DNA from 4 places in the Streptomyces sp. CA-111067 genome. Region 4 is predicted to be linked to each of the others. Evidence: riboswitches for the same ligand, from Rfam matches in the RefSeq annotation. Region 4 holds a riboswitch; each other region holds the start of a gene.
What was found. Region 4 has a riboswitch for S-adenosylmethionine ahead of thrC (threonine synthase). Riboswitches for the same ligand answer to the same signal wherever they lie in the genome.
Positions count from the first base shown of each region.

Region 1 (3,788 bases), 1.6 Mb from region 4:
CGCGGATGTGATCCCCGGCCGGATCAGCAAGATCCCCGGCGTCGAGGTGACCGACACGCACGTCGCCTTCCGTACGTACTCCCAACACGACCTGGAAGCCGCGTTCGCGATCGGCCTCGACGCCTGACCCCAAACGGCCTGACGCCGAACGCCGGGCAGGCTGAGTTTTTCTACGCGGCCGGGACGCAGCGGCCGTTCTCGGTGCGGTAGGTCCAGGCGGCGCCGTCGCGGATGAGGGTGCGCGCTGCCGACAGGAAGCGGTCGATGTGCTCGTCGGGGGTGCCCGCTCCGAAGCTCACCCGGATCGCGTTCAGGGAGCGCTCGCCGGGGGCGGCCTCGGGAGCGCCGCACTCGCCCGGCTCGTCGTCCTCCGCGCCGAGCAGCGTCCGCACCAGCGGGTGCGCGCAGAACAGGCCGTCGCGGACGCCGATCCCGTACTCGGCGGAGAGCGCCGCCGCGAAGTGCGAGCTGTTCCAGCCCTGCACGACGAAGGACAGCACGCCCACCTGGGGCGCGTCCGCGCCGAACAGCGACAGCACGTGCACCTCGGGCAGTTCGGCCAGGCCCGCCCGCAGCCGGGCCAGCAACTGCTGCTCGCGGGCGACCAGCTGGTCGAACCCGGTCTCGGTGAGCGCCTTGCAGGCCGCCGCGATGGCGTACCCGCCGATGACGTTGGGCGAACCGGCCTCGTGCCGGGCCTCGGTGCTGTGCCACTCGACGTCCAGCCCGCCGTCGGCGCGCCGGGCGACCTTCCGGCTGGCGCCGCCGCCCGCGAGGTAGGGCTCGGCGTCCCGCAGCCAGTCGGCGCGGCCGGCCAGCACGCCGGAGCCGAAGGGCGCGTAGAGCTTGTGGCCGGAGAACGCGACCCAGTCCACGTCGAGCGCGGTGACGTCCACCGGGTGGTGCGGGGCGAGCTGGGCGGCGTCCAGGACGATCCGGGCGCCGTGCCGGTGCGCGGCGGCGGCCAGTTCGCGTACCGGCCAGATCTCGCCGGTGACGTTGGACGCGCCGGTGACGCACACCAGCTTGGGTCCCTTGGGGGCGCCGTGCAGGGCCACGTCCAGGGCGGCGACCGCCTGTTCGGGGGTGCGCGGCGCCGGCAGACAGGTCACGACGGCGTCCTGCGCGCGGTCCCAGGGCAGCAGCGAGGCGTGGTGCTCGGTCTCGAAGACGAACACGTGGGTGCCGGCCGGGATGACGGCGGCCAGCAGGTTCAGCGAGTCGGTGGTGGACCGGGTGAAGATCAGCTGGTCCTCGGGGCGGCAGCCGAGGAACTCCGCCACCGTGGCCCGGCTCTGCTCGAACAGGTCGGTGGACAGCTGCGAGAGGTAGCCGGCGCCGCGGTGCACGCTGCCGTAGTAGGGGGCGTACGCGGCCACGTCGTCCCAGACCCGCTGGAGGGCGGGGGCGCTGGCGGCGTAGTCGAGGGCGGCGTAGGTCACCTCGCCGCCGGTGACCAGCGGCACCAGCACGTCCCTGCCGAGGACCGGCAGAACAGGCGAAGGGGTACAAATCTCACGATCGACGGCAGAGGTGGTCACAGTCACGGCGAACTCCCGGGGGAAAGCAGGCGTCAGCGCACTCGGACCGGACCGCAGGGGGCTGCGGAGCCGGGCGGCGCTTGGTACATCGGGCGGAATTGCAGATACGGAACGCAGAACCGGGGCCGACAGGCCCTATCGCATTCGCTTGCGCATGAGAGAACTCCCCAAGTCCGGCTTGCTATGAGCCTCGCTGCTCACAGCCTGGTCATCACCCGGGGCACCCCGCCTCGGACGGAGGGTTGCCGGACAGCGAGCCGGGGCCTTTGCGCTGTCACTCGTGACCTGAAAAGCATTCTGCCATATGCCGGAACGCGCACAAGATGCTGTCCGGACATTGGGACGGCATCTTGTGCGCGCGGCACGGATCGTCAGGCGTTGGTGGCGGCCACCCAGCGGTCGAGCACGGCCGCCGCGGCGCCCGAGTCGATCGACTCCGCGGCCGTCACCATGCCCGCCGCGATCTGCTCCTCCAGCGATCCGCCGGCCGGGTTGAGCGCGACCAGGGCGGCCGCGGAGTTCAGCAGCACCGCGTCCCTGACCGGCCCGGTCTCGCCGGCCAGCACCCGGCGGGCGACCTTTGCGTTGTAGGCCGGGTCGGCGCCGCGCAGCGCCTCAACCGGCACGATCGGCAGGCCGACGTCCCGCGGGTCGAAGGACACCTGCTCGACCTTGCCGCCACCGACCACCCACACCTGCGAGGTGGCCGTCGTGGTCAGCTCGTCCAGGCCGTCGTCACCGCGGAAGACCAGCGCGGACGAGCCGCGCTCGGCCAGCACGCCGGCCATGATCGGCGCGGCCCGCAGGTTGGCGACCCCGGTGGCCTGGGCGCGTACCCGGGCCGGGTTGGTCAGCGGGCCGAGGAAGTTGAACGTGGTCGCCACGCCCAGCTCCCTGCGGGCCGCCGCCACATGGCGCAGGGCCGGGTGGAACCTGGCGGCGAAGCAGAACGTGATGCCCGCTTCCGCCGCGACCTCCACGACCCGCTCCGGGGTCAGCTCCAGGTTGACGCCGAGGAGTCCGAGGACGTCGGAGGCGCCGCTCGCGGAGGACGCGGCGCGGTTGCCGTGCTTGACGACCTTCGTGCCGGTGCCGGCCACCACTATGGCGGACATCGTGGAGATGTTGACGGTCCTGGCGCGGTCGCCGCCGGTGCCGACGATGTCCACGGACGGGCCGGGGACCTCGATGGTGATGGCGTGCGCGTACATGGCCCTGACCATGCCGGCGACTTCCTGCACGGTCTCGCCCTTGGCGCGCAGGGCGACCGCGAACCCGGCGATCTGCACGTCGGTGGCTTCGCCGTTCATGATGGCGTTCATCGCCCAGTCGGTGTCGTCCTCGGCGAGGTCCTGGCGGGCGATCAGGGTGGTCAGTATGTCGGGCCAGGAACGCGGAGCCGTGCGGTCGCCTCCGGCGGGGTTCACAACGCTCATGGTCACGCTCCTGAAAAGGGGCCTCTGCTGGGCCCGCCCAGCCTATCCACGCAAGGCGCAGGGCAAGCCTTACCGCCCGCACTGCGGACACCCCCGCCCGAGGTTCACCTTCGACTGCGGCACCGTCGTGGCTCGTCGCGCAGTTCCCCGCGCCCCTGGTGATGCCGGGGCACAACGCACCGGGCCGGTGGCCGCCCCCGGCTGGGGCGGGCCACCGGCCCGGTTGAAGCGTCGAGCTAAGCGGAACGGCTAGTGATGGCCGTGGCCGCTGGTGATCTCCTCGTATTCCTCCACCGTCGGCTTCGGAATCTGGCTCTGCTCGCCGTAGAAACCGCGGGAGAGCTTCGCGCGCACCTTGTCGATCGGGTTGACCTTGCGGTGCACCCCGTTCTCGTCGACCTCGGGGCCGAGCTCGAACGGCTGCGGCTGGACGTGGGCGGTGAGGATGTGCCGCTGCTCCTGCGAGAGCGGCTCGTGCACCTCGATGAACTCGCCGTGCGGCAGCCGCTTGATGATGCCGCTCTCCCGGCCGTGCAGCACCTTGTCGCGGTCCCGTCGCTGGAGCCCCATGCAGATCCTTCTGGTCGCGAAGAACGCCAGCGCCGGCAGGACGAAGAAGCTCACCCTGACGAACCAGGTGATCGCGTTGATCGACAGATGGAAGTGCGTCGCCCAGATGTCGTTGCCGCCACCGATCAGCAGCACGAAGTAGAGCACCAGCCAGGCCACACCGAGTCCCGTCCGCACCGGACGGTTCCGCGGCCGGTCCAGCAGGTGGTGCTCCCGTTTGTCGCCGGTCACCCACGACTCG
Region 1 covers NZ_CP192103.1:1,892,055-1,895,842, forward strand. The annotation lists gene ACQPW6_RS08260 (Lrp/AsnC family transcriptional regulator) at 1-127, shown strand, start outside; gene ACQPW6_RS08265 (aminotransferase class V-fold PLP-dependent enzyme) at 171-1,547, opposite strand; SAM riboswitch class IV at 1,711-1,827, opposite strand; gene trpD (anthranilate phosphoribosyltransferase) at 1,913-2,977, opposite strand; gene qcrB (cytochrome bc1 complex cytochrome b subunit) at 3,227-3,788, opposite strand, start outside.
Region 1: it holds a riboswitch for S-adenosylmethionine, as region 4 does, so the genes downstream of both, ACQPW6_RS08265 (aminotransferase class V-fold PLP-dependent enzyme) here and thrC (threonine synthase) in region 4, are expected to answer to the same signal.

Region 2 (3,788 bases), 200 kb from region 4:
GTCAGGCGGCGGCGTAGCGGTTGGCGGGGCGCGGGAGGCCGAGCAGTCCGCGCAGGGTGCCGGCCTCGTACTCGTGCCGGAAGGCGCCGCGGCGCTGGAGTTCGGGCACCAGGCCGCGGGTGATCTGCGCCAGGTCGTGCGGCAGGGTGGCCGGCCGCAGCCGGAAGCCGGAGAGGCCGCTCGGCGCGAAGTCGTCGAAGAGGTCGGCGAGTTCGGCTGGGGTGCCGGCGAAGACCAGCGCGTCGCTCGCGTACGGCGCCTCCAGCAGACCGTCCAGCCTGGCCCTGCGGTCGGCGGCCCGGCCGGGCTGCTCGTCCAGGAAGACCACCAGGTCGGCGAGGACGTGCACGGTCTCGGCGGCCCGGCCGGCCCGGTCCTGCTCGTCGCGGATCTCGCCGATGACCGCCGCCGCCTGGCCCGCGTCGTGCGGGGTGACGAAGCCGAGGTCGGTGGAGCCCGCGACCAGCCGGAAGGGCTCGGTGCGGTGCGCGAGCGCGGCGACCAGCGGCTGGCCCTGCGGCGGACGCGGGGTGATCGAGGGGCCCTTGACGCTGAAGTGCCGGCTCTCGAAGTCGATGTAGTGCAGCTTGTCGCGGTCGATGAAGCGGCCGGTGGCCACATCGCGGATCTCGGCCTCGTCCTCCCAGCTGTCCCACAGCCGCCGCACCGCCTCCACGTAGTCGGCGGCCTCGCCGAACAGGTCCTGGAGCAGGGCGAGTCCGGCCGGCGAGTCGAGTTCGCTGACCGGCAGCCGGGGCAGCGTGCGGCGGCCGAAGTGCGCGGCCTCGTCGGCCTTGCCCGACACCCTGACCTGCACGCCGGCCCGGCCGCCGCTGACGTAGTCGAGGGTGGCGATCGCCTTGGACAGGTGGAAGGGCTCGGTGTGGGTGACCACCGCGGTCGGCACCAGTCCGATGTGCCGGGTCAGCGGGGCGATCCGGGCGGCGGTGAGCACCGCGTCCAGCCGGCCGCGCACCTGGTCGGTGCGGTTGTCGGAGCCGGCGGGGCTGTTGAAGGGCGGGCCCTGCGGGCCGAGCGAGTCCTCGATGGTGATCAGGTCGAGCAGGCCGCGTTCGGCCTCGGCGGCCAGGCCGGCCCAGTACGGGGCGCCGAACAGGTCGGCGGGCCGGGCGTCGGCCTCCCGCCAGGCCGCGGGGTGCCAGCCCGCGCCGTCGAGGGCGACGGCCAGATGGAGGTGGGTGGTCGGACGGGACATGGGCGTACCGCTTCCTGCTCGGATCTGCGCGGACGGGTCGCAGGCGGACGGCCGCTCACCGGGCCTGGCGGCGTAACGGCCTTGAGAAGTAAGGGAGTTGCCGCTTCGTTGCGGCGTGGCGGGGTTGCGGCATGAGCGGCATGAGCCGCGTGAGCGGCGCGCCGGCGGGCGCGGGCATGCCGGACGGGGCCCGCGCCGGGCGCACGGCCCAGGGCGGGTTCGGCGGAGACGAGGGGGAGGGCGGAGCGGGGAGAGCGCGGCCGGAGGTCAGCCGGCGGTGCGCGGCAGCGCGGCGGTCCGGAACTCCGGACAGCGGGGCGCGGTCGCCGGTGCGCCCGGACACAGGGCGCCGGCGACACGCTGGAGGTCGATGTGCCGGCGGGAGAACATGAGGATGCCCGGCATCGACCGCTCAGTGGTCTTCCGCACCGCCGACACCTCCCCGTCCCGATCGGCTCGCGCCTGTTCGAGCTCGCACTTGCCGAGCCGTCTTCGGCTCCGCCGGGTCGTCACCTGGAGCACCCCACCGCGACAGAGGGTTGCCGGTCAGCCGGCCAGGGCCTTGGTTGCTGACGCTCATGACCTGCAAGCACGGTAACTCCGTCGCGCGCTCGAACACAATCCCCTCCCGCCCGGAGTGACCTGCGTCGCTCCGGCCCGGTCGGGGCGGCCGGGGGATTGTCCAACCGCCGCCCTGCGGTTAACGTGCTGTAGGCATAGGCCCTTCTGAGCGGGCCACCAGAGCGACGCGACCGAGGGGATGGGACACATGGACGCCGACCGGCGCGACCACGAGCTGTGCCCCCGCGGCTCGTTCCAGACCCCGGTGACCCGGCGGCATGTCGACCTGCTCCGGGTCAGCAGCGCGCTGTGTCCGGAAACGCCCGCGGTCCACTGACCGTTCGACGGCGACGCGCCGGAGCCTGAGCGCTCGGTGAACGCGCGCCGCACCGCATTCCCGCTGAGCCGCCGTTCGCCCTCGTCCCGTCTTTCCGGGATCGACGGTTCGCCCGGCCGGCCTCGAACTCCCGCTCGCTCCTCGGCAGTTGACGTGGCGCCGGTCATCGGCGTGCGGCCGGGACGTGCGCGCCCACGCCTCCTTACGCCTTCCTCCCGGTAGCCGCCCGCGGCGCACCGGCCCCCGCGCGGGGCCGTCGCGCCCGCATGCGCGCCGCCGCGGTACCCCGACGAGACGGGAACCCCGCCGATGACCCAGCACGACACCTCAGGACCGGCCACCGCCGCGCCGGGACACCCGCCGCCCGACCCCGCACCCACGCCTCCCGACCTGTCCAAAGCGGCGGGCCGGACGCCGGACGGCCGACCGTCGGACAGCGGGGCCCTGGACCGCCGTTCCCTGGACCGCAGGCCCGACGACGAGGAGCTGCTGTCCGCGAAGCTGGTGCCGCTGCGCCACCCCGGCCAGTGGATCTCCGCGGCCGTGCTGCTCGTACTGTTCGCGATGCTGGTCCACACCCTGGTCGCCAACGACCGCTTCCAGTGGCACGTCGTCGGCCACTACTTCCTGCGCGGCTCGATCATGCACGGCCTCGAACTCACCTTGTGGCTCACCGCCGCCGTGATGTCCAGCGGCTACCTGCTCGGCATCGGGGTGGCCGCGATGCGGCTGTCCCGCAACCCGGTGCTGAGCTCGCTGAGCTTCGGCTTCGTCTGGCTGATCCGCTCGGTGCCGCCGCTGGTGCAGCTGCTCTTCTGGTACGAACTCGCCTCGCTCTACCCGCGGTTGTCGGTGGGCGTGCCGTTCGGCCACGAGTTCGCCGGGGTGCAGACCGCGCACCTGTTCAGCGGCATCCTGGCCGCCTACGTCGGGCTCACCCTCGATGTGGCGGCGCTGTCCGCGGAGATCGTGCGCGGCGGCATCCTGTCCGTCGACCCCGGGCAGCGCGAGGCCGCGAAGGCGCTGGGGCTCGGCGAGGGGCGGATCTTCCGCAGGATCGTGCTGCCGCAGGCCATGCCGGCGATCATCCCGTCGTCGGGCAACCTGCTGATCGGGATGCTCAAGGCGACCTCGATCGTCAGCGTCATCGCCGTCCAGGACCTGCTGTACTCCACCCAGTTGATCTACAACCAGAACTTCCTGATCATGCCGCTGCTGCTGGTCGCGACCATCTGGTACATCATCCTGACCACGCTGCTGTCGATCGGGCAGTTCTACGTCGAGCGCTACTACGCGCGCGGCAGCGACCGGTCGGACAAGCCGCCGTCCCGCGGTCTGTGGCAGGTGACGCGGTCCAACATCCCGCTGTTCGGCTCGGCCAAGTCGCCGCTCGCGGGGCTGTCATGACCGCCGCCGACGACCGTCCGCTGGTGCGGATCAGGGGCCTGCGCAAGAGCTTCGGCGCGAACGTCGTGCTCGACGGCATCGACCTGGACGTGCGCGAGGGCGAGGTCACCGTGCTGCTCGGCCCGTCGGGCTCGGGCAAGTCCACGCTGCTGCGCTGCGTGAACCATCTGGAGAAGCCGGACGGCGGCTTCGTGGAGATCGGCGGCGAGATCGTCGGCTACCGGCAGGGCGCCGGACGGAGCGGCGGGCGTCCCAGCGCCGAACGCC
Region 2 covers NZ_CP192103.1:3,257,655-3,261,442, forward strand. The annotation lists gene ACQPW6_RS14135 (LLM class flavin-dependent oxidoreductase) at 2-1,216, opposite strand; gene ACQPW6_RS14140 (putative leader peptide) at 1,484-1,645, opposite strand; SAM riboswitch class IV at 1,686-1,800, opposite strand; gene ACQPW6_RS14145 (putative leader peptide) at 1,986-2,114, shown strand; gene ACQPW6_RS14150 (amino acid ABC transporter permease) at 2,424-3,521, shown strand; gene ACQPW6_RS14155 (amino acid ABC transporter ATP-binding protein) at 3,518-3,788, shown strand, end outside.
Region 2: it holds a riboswitch for S-adenosylmethionine, as region 4 does, so the genes downstream of both, ACQPW6_RS14140 (putative leader peptide) here and thrC (threonine synthase) in region 4, are expected to answer to the same signal.

Region 3 (3,788 bases), 3.3 Mb from region 4:
GTGCTCACGGCGGCCGAACGGGCCCGCCGCCGGGCGCGGCTGGCCGCGCGGGACATCACCGCCGGGCAGGTCGTCGCCGTGCTGGCGTCCCGGTACGACACCGACGAGGCGCCGGGGCCCGGTGTCGTGTTCACCCCGGTCGTCACCTTCACCACCCGTGACGGCCATCTGGTCACCGCCGTCTGCCCGTTCGGCAGCTCGGGCCGCCGCGACTGGACCGGCCGCGAGGTCGGCGTGCGCTACGCCCGCTCCGACCCGTCCGTCATCAGCCTCGGCCTCCTCGGCGACCGGCTGCTGGCGGCCGGCGGTCTGCTGCTGCTCGTCTTCTTCCTCGCCTTCGGGGCCGCCCTGACCGCGGTCGGCCTGCTGCTGTCCTGACGGTGACGTGGGCCGCCGTCCCCGTCCTGCCGAGTCCGATCACCAGCGCACCGGCAGCCGCTCGGGACCGCGGATCAGCAGGCCGCCGCGCCGGCTGAGGGTGCCGGGATCGGCGTCGAGCGCCAGCCCGGGGAACCGTTCGAGCAGTCCGCGCAGCGCGATCCGGGCCTCCAGCCGGGCCAGCGGCGCGCCCAGGCAGTAGTGCAGGCCGTGGCCGAAGGCCAGGTGGCCGCGCGTGTCGCGGCGGATGTCGAACGCGTCGGGGCCGGGGAAGCGGGCCCCGTCCCGTCCGGCGTCGCCGATCGCGATCAGCACCAGCTGCCCGTCGCCGGGGATCACCGCGCCGCCGATCGGCACCGGCTCCGTGGTGAAGCGGAAGGTGGTGGTCTCCACCGGCCCGTCGTAGCGCAGGATCTCCTCCACCGCCCCGTCGAGCAGGCCGTCGGGGTCGGCGCGCAGCGCGGCCCACTGGTCGGGGTGGGTGAGCAGCGCCAGGACGCCGTTCGCGATCAGGTTGACGGTGGTCTCGTGCCCGGCGACCAGCAGCAGCCACGCCATCCCGAGCAGTTCCTCGCCGCTGAGCCGGTCGCCGTCCTCGTCGGCGGTGTGGATCAGCGCGCTCATCAGGTCGTCGCCGTGCATGGCCCGCTTGGCGGCGAGCAGGGCGCCGAGATAGCCGTTCAGCGCCTCCTCCGCCGCTCGGCGGGCATCGGGCTCGGCGCCTCCCAGGGAGGTGTTGGACCAGTGGCGGAACCGGTCGTGGTCGAGGAACGGGACGCCGAGGAGCTCGCAGATCACGGCGATCGGCAGCGGGAAGGCGAGGGCGTCCACGAGGTCGGCGCGGCGGGACGGTTCCGCCGCCATCGCGTCGAGCAAGCCGCCGGCGATCTCCCGCACCCGGGGCTCCATCGCCGCCACCCGCCGCGGGGTGAACTCCCGGGCCGCGAGCCGGCGCAGGCGGGTGTGCGACGGCGGATCGGAGCTCAGCATGGTGCGCCCGGCCGCCTTCTGCCGCAGCTCCAGCCGGGGCGCGGCCTTCGCCCACACCTTGGACAGCCTGGCGTCGGACAGCGCGGCGCGGCCCGCCTCGTACCCGACGACCAGCCACGCCTCGTGGCCCTCGGGCATCAGCACCCGGTGGACCGGTCCGCGAGCCCGCAGCTCGGCGTAGAGCGGGTAGGGGTCGCGGCGGAAGTCCTCGCCGAGTGCGGCGAGGTCGACGACGGCTTCGGTGGTCATACCGCGACCTTACGAAGCGCGCGGGCGGGAGGCCGCGCATCACCGCTTCCGGTCGGCGACATGGCGCGATAACGACCGGCGCGGGTCGCGGTGCGGGTGGGGGATGAACGGGTCGGTGGCCGAAGGTGGGCATTGCCCAAAGCCTTCCGAGCGGCTAGCGTGATTCACGGTTATGAGCGTCAGCATCAAGCCCTGGCTCGCTGACCGGCAACCCTCCGCCGCGGTGGGGTGCTCCAGGTGACGACCCGACAGGACGGACGGCCGTTCTGTAAGCGCGAGGCCCCAGGGCCGGATGAGTGCGAGGTGATCCACGTGCGAGTACGACACTCCGCCGGCGTGTGCCATCCGCACGGGTCCTTCGAGCTGCGCGCCACCCGGCGCCACGTCGATCTGCTCCGGGTGAGCAGCGCACTGTGTCCCGGGGCGCGCCCGGTCCGCTGAGGCCGGCCGCCCGCCCCCTCCGCACGCCCTTTCGCCAGGCACCTTCTCCTGGCGCACAGCTTCTCCAGGCACACAGCACAGCGCCACCGGCCTGACGGCCGGTCGGGTGCCCCTCTCCCCTGCCCGGAAACGAGAATCCTCATGCCCCGTCAGATCGGACCGATCCGGCACGGCCGCGGCGCGCTGTTAGCCGGCGCCGCCGCACTGCTGACCCTCACCGCCTGCACGAGCGCGAAGAACGACGACGGGCCCGGCGCCACCGGCTCCGCGGCGAAGGCCCTGACCATCGGCACCACCGACCAGGTGACCAGCCTTGACCCGGCCGGCTCCTGGGACGCCGGCTCCGGCACTGTCGAGGACGAGGTGTACGCCACCCTGCTCACCACCAGGAACGGCTCCTCGCAGGTGGTGCCCAACCTGGCCTCGGCGGTGAAGCTGACCGGCCCCAAGGAGTACACCGCCACCCTCAAGGCCGGGCTGACCTTCGCCAACGGGCACCAACTGACGTCTTCCGACGTGAAGTTCAGCTTCGACCGGCAGCTGCGGATCGCCGACAAGAACGGCCCCTCGTCGCTGCTCCACAACCTCGCCTCGGTGGCGGCGCCGAACCCCACCACGGTCGTCTTCACCCTCAGGTCCGCCGACGACACGCTCTTCCCGCAGGTGCTGTCCACCGCGGCCGGCTACATCGCCGACGAGCAGGTCTTCCCCGCCGACCGGATCCTCGACGACACCGCCGTCGTCGCCGCGAAGCCGTGGGAGGGCCCGTACGCGATCGGCAGCTACCAGAAGAACTCGCTGATCTCGTTCACCGCCAACAGCGGCTACCGGGGCCTGCTCGGCACCCCGAAGACCGCCCGGGTCCAGCTGAAGTACTACACCGACGCCGGCAACCTCAAGCTCGACGTGCAGCAGGGCACCATCGACGCGGTCTACCGCACGCTGACGGTCACCGACCTGCACGACCTGGCCGGCAAGCAGGGCATCACCGTGCACACCGGGTCGGGCAACGGCATCCGCTTCATCGTGTTCAACTTCAAGACGCAGCCCTACGGTTCGGCCACCCGGCAGGCCGACCCGGCCAAGGCGCTGGCCGTCCGGCAGGCCGTGGCCGACTCCGTGAACCGGGCCCAACTGGCCTCGCAGGTCTACAAGAACACCTTCCAGCCGCTGTACGGCTCGGTGCCGGACGGCATCACCGGCGCCTCCCCCGCGCTCAAGTCGCTCTACGGCGACAGGCAGGGCGGCCCCGACAAGGCCGCGGCGGCGCAGGTCCTGTCCGCGGCCGGGGTGAGCACTCCGGTCACCCTCGACCTCCAGTACAACTCCGACCACTACGGATCGTCGTCGGCCGACGAATACGCCCTGATCAAGACCCAGTTGGAGAGCACCGGACTGTTCAGGGTCAAGCTCCAGTCCACCGAGTGGGCGCAGTACGGCAAGGACCGGGTCGCCGACCTGTATCCGCTCTACCAGCTCGGCTGGTACGCCGACTACCTGGACGCCGACGACTACCTGGCCTCGTTCTACGCGCAGAACAGCTGGGTGAACAACGGCTACTCCGACCCCGCGGTGCGGAAGCTGATCGAGCAGGAGGAGACCCAGACCGACCCCGCAAAGCGCACCGCGCTGATCGCGCAGATCCAGGGCAAGGTCGCGGCGGCGCTGCCGCTGCTGCCGCTGCTCCAGGGCTCGACCGCGATCGTCACCCGCGAGGATGTCAGCGGGGT
Region 3 covers NZ_CP192103.1:176,916-180,703, forward strand. The annotation lists gene ACQPW6_RS00745 (hypothetical protein) at 1-378, shown strand, start outside; gene ACQPW6_RS00750 (cytochrome P450 family protein) at 418-1,617, opposite strand; SAM riboswitch class IV at 1,786-1,898, shown strand; gene ACQPW6_RS00755 (putative leader peptide) at 1,954-2,058, shown strand; gene ACQPW6_RS00760 (ABC transporter substrate-binding protein) at 2,200-3,788, shown strand, end outside.
Region 3: it holds a riboswitch for S-adenosylmethionine, as region 4 does, so the genes downstream of both, ACQPW6_RS00755 (putative leader peptide) here and thrC (threonine synthase) in region 4, are expected to answer to the same signal.

Region 4 (3,788 bases):
GGTGATCTCCAGGCCGTCGTCGGACAGGGTGGCGCCCAGTACGGCCACGCAGCACGCGGCGAAGGCGTCCGCCCAGCGGCGGGTCAGGAAGGCGGCGCGGTCGGCGCCGAGGATGCCTTCGAGGAGTTCGGCGGCGATGTCGTCGGGCAGCAGGCGGAAGTAGTCCGGCGGCGCCCACGGCGTGTGCGAGAAGTGGCCGACGCGCAGGTCGGGGCGGCGCTCGCGGAGCATCGCGGGCACGAGGGAGAGGTGGTAGTCCTGCACGAGGACGGCGGCGCCCTCGGCGGCCTCCTCGGCGAGGGCGTCGGCGAAGGCGGCGTTGTAGGTCTGGTAGGCCGCCCACTGGGTGCGGAACTCCTCGTCGAAGAGGGGTTCCAGGGGGGTCTGGTAGAGCATGTGGTGCACGAACCAGAGGGCGGAGTTGGCGATGTCGTTGTAGGCGGCGTGGAAGACGTCGGGTTCGATGGCGATCATCCGCGACCCCGGCTCGCCGACGCCCCGGCGCACGGCCTCCCGGTCGCCCTCGCCGAGCGCGGCGCACACCCAGACGGCCCCGGCCTCCGGCCCGATCGCGCTCAGCCCCGAGACGAGCCCGCCCCCGCCGCGCCTGCTCTCCAGTTCCCCGTCGTCCCCCAAGGAGTACGAGACGGGCCCCCGATTGGAGGCGACAAGAATCCGAGCGGCATGTTCTTCCGAACCGGCAAGGTCAACCATGCGGCCAGCTTAGCCAGCGGCCCGCACCCTCAAACGTCCACCGTGCGCTCCCGGCCACCCCCGGCTTTTTGCGGCTCCCGCCGCGTAGGCGCGAGCGGACCGCTTTTCAGGGGCGCGGGGAACTGCGCCACCAGCCCACCACCGACCGTTGGCCGGGAAACAACAGGACCAGCCCCTTCGGGCCGGTGGTAAGGCGCGCCGCCGTCGTGGCTGGTCGCGCAGTTCCCCGCGCCCCTGAAGCCGGGCGTAGCCGGGAGCGTCTGGTGCGGCCGGGGCCGGCTACGCCACCTTCCGGGTTGCGTACTCCGGGATCGTGCGCATCGGGGGGCGTTCGTCCGCGTCCACCTCGTAGGTGCGGGGGGCGAAACCCCCGCCCGGTGCGCGGTGGAACTGCGTGAGCCGGGGCCGCACCAGGCCCCGCGAGAGGCGGAGCTGGGCCGTGCGGTAGATCGCCGCGGCCATCCGGCCGAGCGCCTGGCCGTCCTGGTGGCGGTGGTGGCGCACGCCGACGTCCACCTGGGCCAGCCCGTCGAGCCCCACCACGCCGAGCGCGTCGATGAGCATGGCCAGCTCCACCCCGTAGCCCACCGGAAACGGCAGCCCCTCAAGCAGTGACCGCCGCGCCGCGTACTCCCCGCCCAGCGGCTGCACGAAACCGGCCAGCCGCGGCCAGTGCAGGTTCAGCAGCGGCCGCGCCACCAGCTCCGTGACCCGGCCACCGCCGGCCGGCAGCACCGTCCCGCCGGTCTCCAGCGGCCGGTCGTACATCGCCTTGACCAGCTGCACCCCGGGCTCGGTGAGCAGCGGCCCGACGATCCCGGAGACGAACCGCGTGTCGAACTCCCGCAGGTCCGCGTCCACGAAGCAGACGATCTCCCCGCTGGTCACCAGCAGCGACCGCCACAGCACCTCGCCCTTGCCCGGCACGGCCGGCAGCCGCGGCAGGATCTCGTCCCGCCGCACCACCCGCGCCCCGGCCGCCGCGGCGACGGCCGCCGTGCCGTCCCGGGAGCCGGAGTCGATCACCACCACCTCGTCCACCAGCGGCACCGCCGCCGACATCAGGTCCCGGCGGATCGCCGCCACGATCGCCCCGACCGTCGCCTCCTCGTCGAGCGCCGGCAGCACCACGCTGATCGTGCCCCGCTCCCCGGCGGCCCGTTTCGCCGCGAGCAGCACGTCAAGCGGCCGGTCGGCCGCCGACCAGGACCGGCGGGTCAGCCACCGCTCCACCTCATCGAGCACGTCGGACGTCTCCTTGTGGTTCGTGACACATCGATACCGGCCATAATCAGACAAAAGTTCCGACGCGGCCTCGCGCGCCACATCTCGCGGACCGGACGACCATCTCAGCTGTCACCCTCGTCGGTTACAGTCTTGAACAACGCGTATGACCGCCGCATGCCGGGGGTCAGCGCGGGACAAACGCCCGGAGCCAGAGCATCCGGTGCCATACCGCTCATCCAGAGGGGCAGAGGGAACGGCCCGTTGAAGCCCCGGCAACCCTCCCGCCGACCGCGAGGTCACACGGTGGGGAAGGTGCCAATTCCGTCTCGTGGCGACGTCCGTCACGGGGAAGATGAGGAGAAAGGGCCTCGCCATCATGTCTGTCCAGACAATCGCCGGCACCCAGGACAACCCCTCGACCCCCGCCTTCGGGCCGGCGGCGGCACTGTCCTGCCGGGAGTGCGGCACCCGCTTCCCGCTGAGCCCGATCTTCGCCTGCGTGGAGTGTTTCGGGCCGCTCGAAGTGGCCTACGACCTCCCCGCCGGCGACCCGGAGGCGCTGCGCGCCCGGATCGAGGCCGGCCCGGCCAACATCTGGCGGTACGCCCCGCTGCTGCCGGTCCCGGCCGACGTCCAGACCAAGCCGAACCTGAACCCGGGCTGGACCAAGCTCGTCAAGGCCGACCACCTGGCCGCCGAGCTGGGCGTCACCGGCGGCCTGTACGTCAAGGACGACTCCGGCAACCCGACGCACTCCTTCAAGGACCGCGTGGTGGCCATCGCCCTTGAGGCGGCCCGCACCTTCGGCCTCACCACGCTGTCCTGCTCCTCCACCGGCAACCTGGCCGGCGCGGTCGGCGCCGCCGCCGCCCGGGCCGGCTTCCGCTCCTGCGTGTTCATCCCGCACGACCTGGAGGCCGGCAAGGTCGTGATGGCCGCGGTCTACGGCGGCGAGCTGGTCGCGATCGAGGGCGGCTACGACGACGTGAACCGTTTCTGCTCGGAGCTGATCGGCGACCCGATCGGCGAGGGCTGGGGCTTCGTCAACGTCAACCTGCGCCCCTACTACGGCGAGGGCTCCAAGACGCTGGCCTACGAGATCGCCGAGCAGCTCGGCTGGCACCTGCCGGACAACCTGGTGATCCCGATCGCCTCAGGATCCCAGCTCACCAAGATCGACAAGGGGCTGCAGGAGCTGATCAAGCTCGGCCTGGTGCCGGACAAGGCATACAAGATCTACGGTGCCCAGGCCGAGGGCTGCTCGCCGGTCTCGGCCGCGTTCAAGGCCGGGCTGGACGTCGTACGGCCGGTGAAGCCGGACACCATCGCCAAGTCGCTGGCCATCGGCAACCCGGCGGACGGCCCGTACGTGCTGGACATCGCCCGGCGGACCGGCGGCGCGGTGGAGGACGTCAACGACGAGCAGATCGTGGACGCCATCAAGCTGCTGGCGCGCACTGAGGGCATCTTCGCGGAGACCGCCGGCGGGGTGACGGTGGGAGTGCTGCGCAAGCTGATCGAGTCCGGGCAGCTCGACCCGGCCGCCGAGACCGTCGTACTCAACACCGGCGACGGCCTGAAGACCCTGGACGCGGTGGCACCGACCACCGGACCCACCGCGACCATCCGCCCGACCGTTGCCGCGTTCCGAGAGGCTGGCCTCGCATGAGTGCATCCGTCCGTATCCCGACCATCCTGCGTACGTACACCGGCGGCCAGGCCGAGGTGCCGGCCGAGGGCGGCACGCTCGCCGAGGTCATCGCGTCGCTGGAGGAGAATCACGCGGGTATTTCCGCTCGGGTTCTTGATGACACCGGAAAGCTCCGTCGTTTCGTCAACGTGTATGT
Region 4 covers NZ_CP192103.1:3,459,864-3,463,651, reverse strand. The annotation lists gene ACQPW6_RS15055 (alpha,alpha-trehalose-phosphate synthase (UDP-forming)) at 1-714, opposite strand, end outside; gene ACQPW6_RS15050 (glucosyl-3-phosphoglycerate synthase) at 994-1,959, opposite strand; SAM riboswitch class I at 2,171-2,300, shown strand; gene thrC (threonine synthase) at 2,318-3,610, shown strand; gene ACQPW6_RS15040 (MoaD/ThiS family protein) at 3,607-3,788, shown strand, end outside.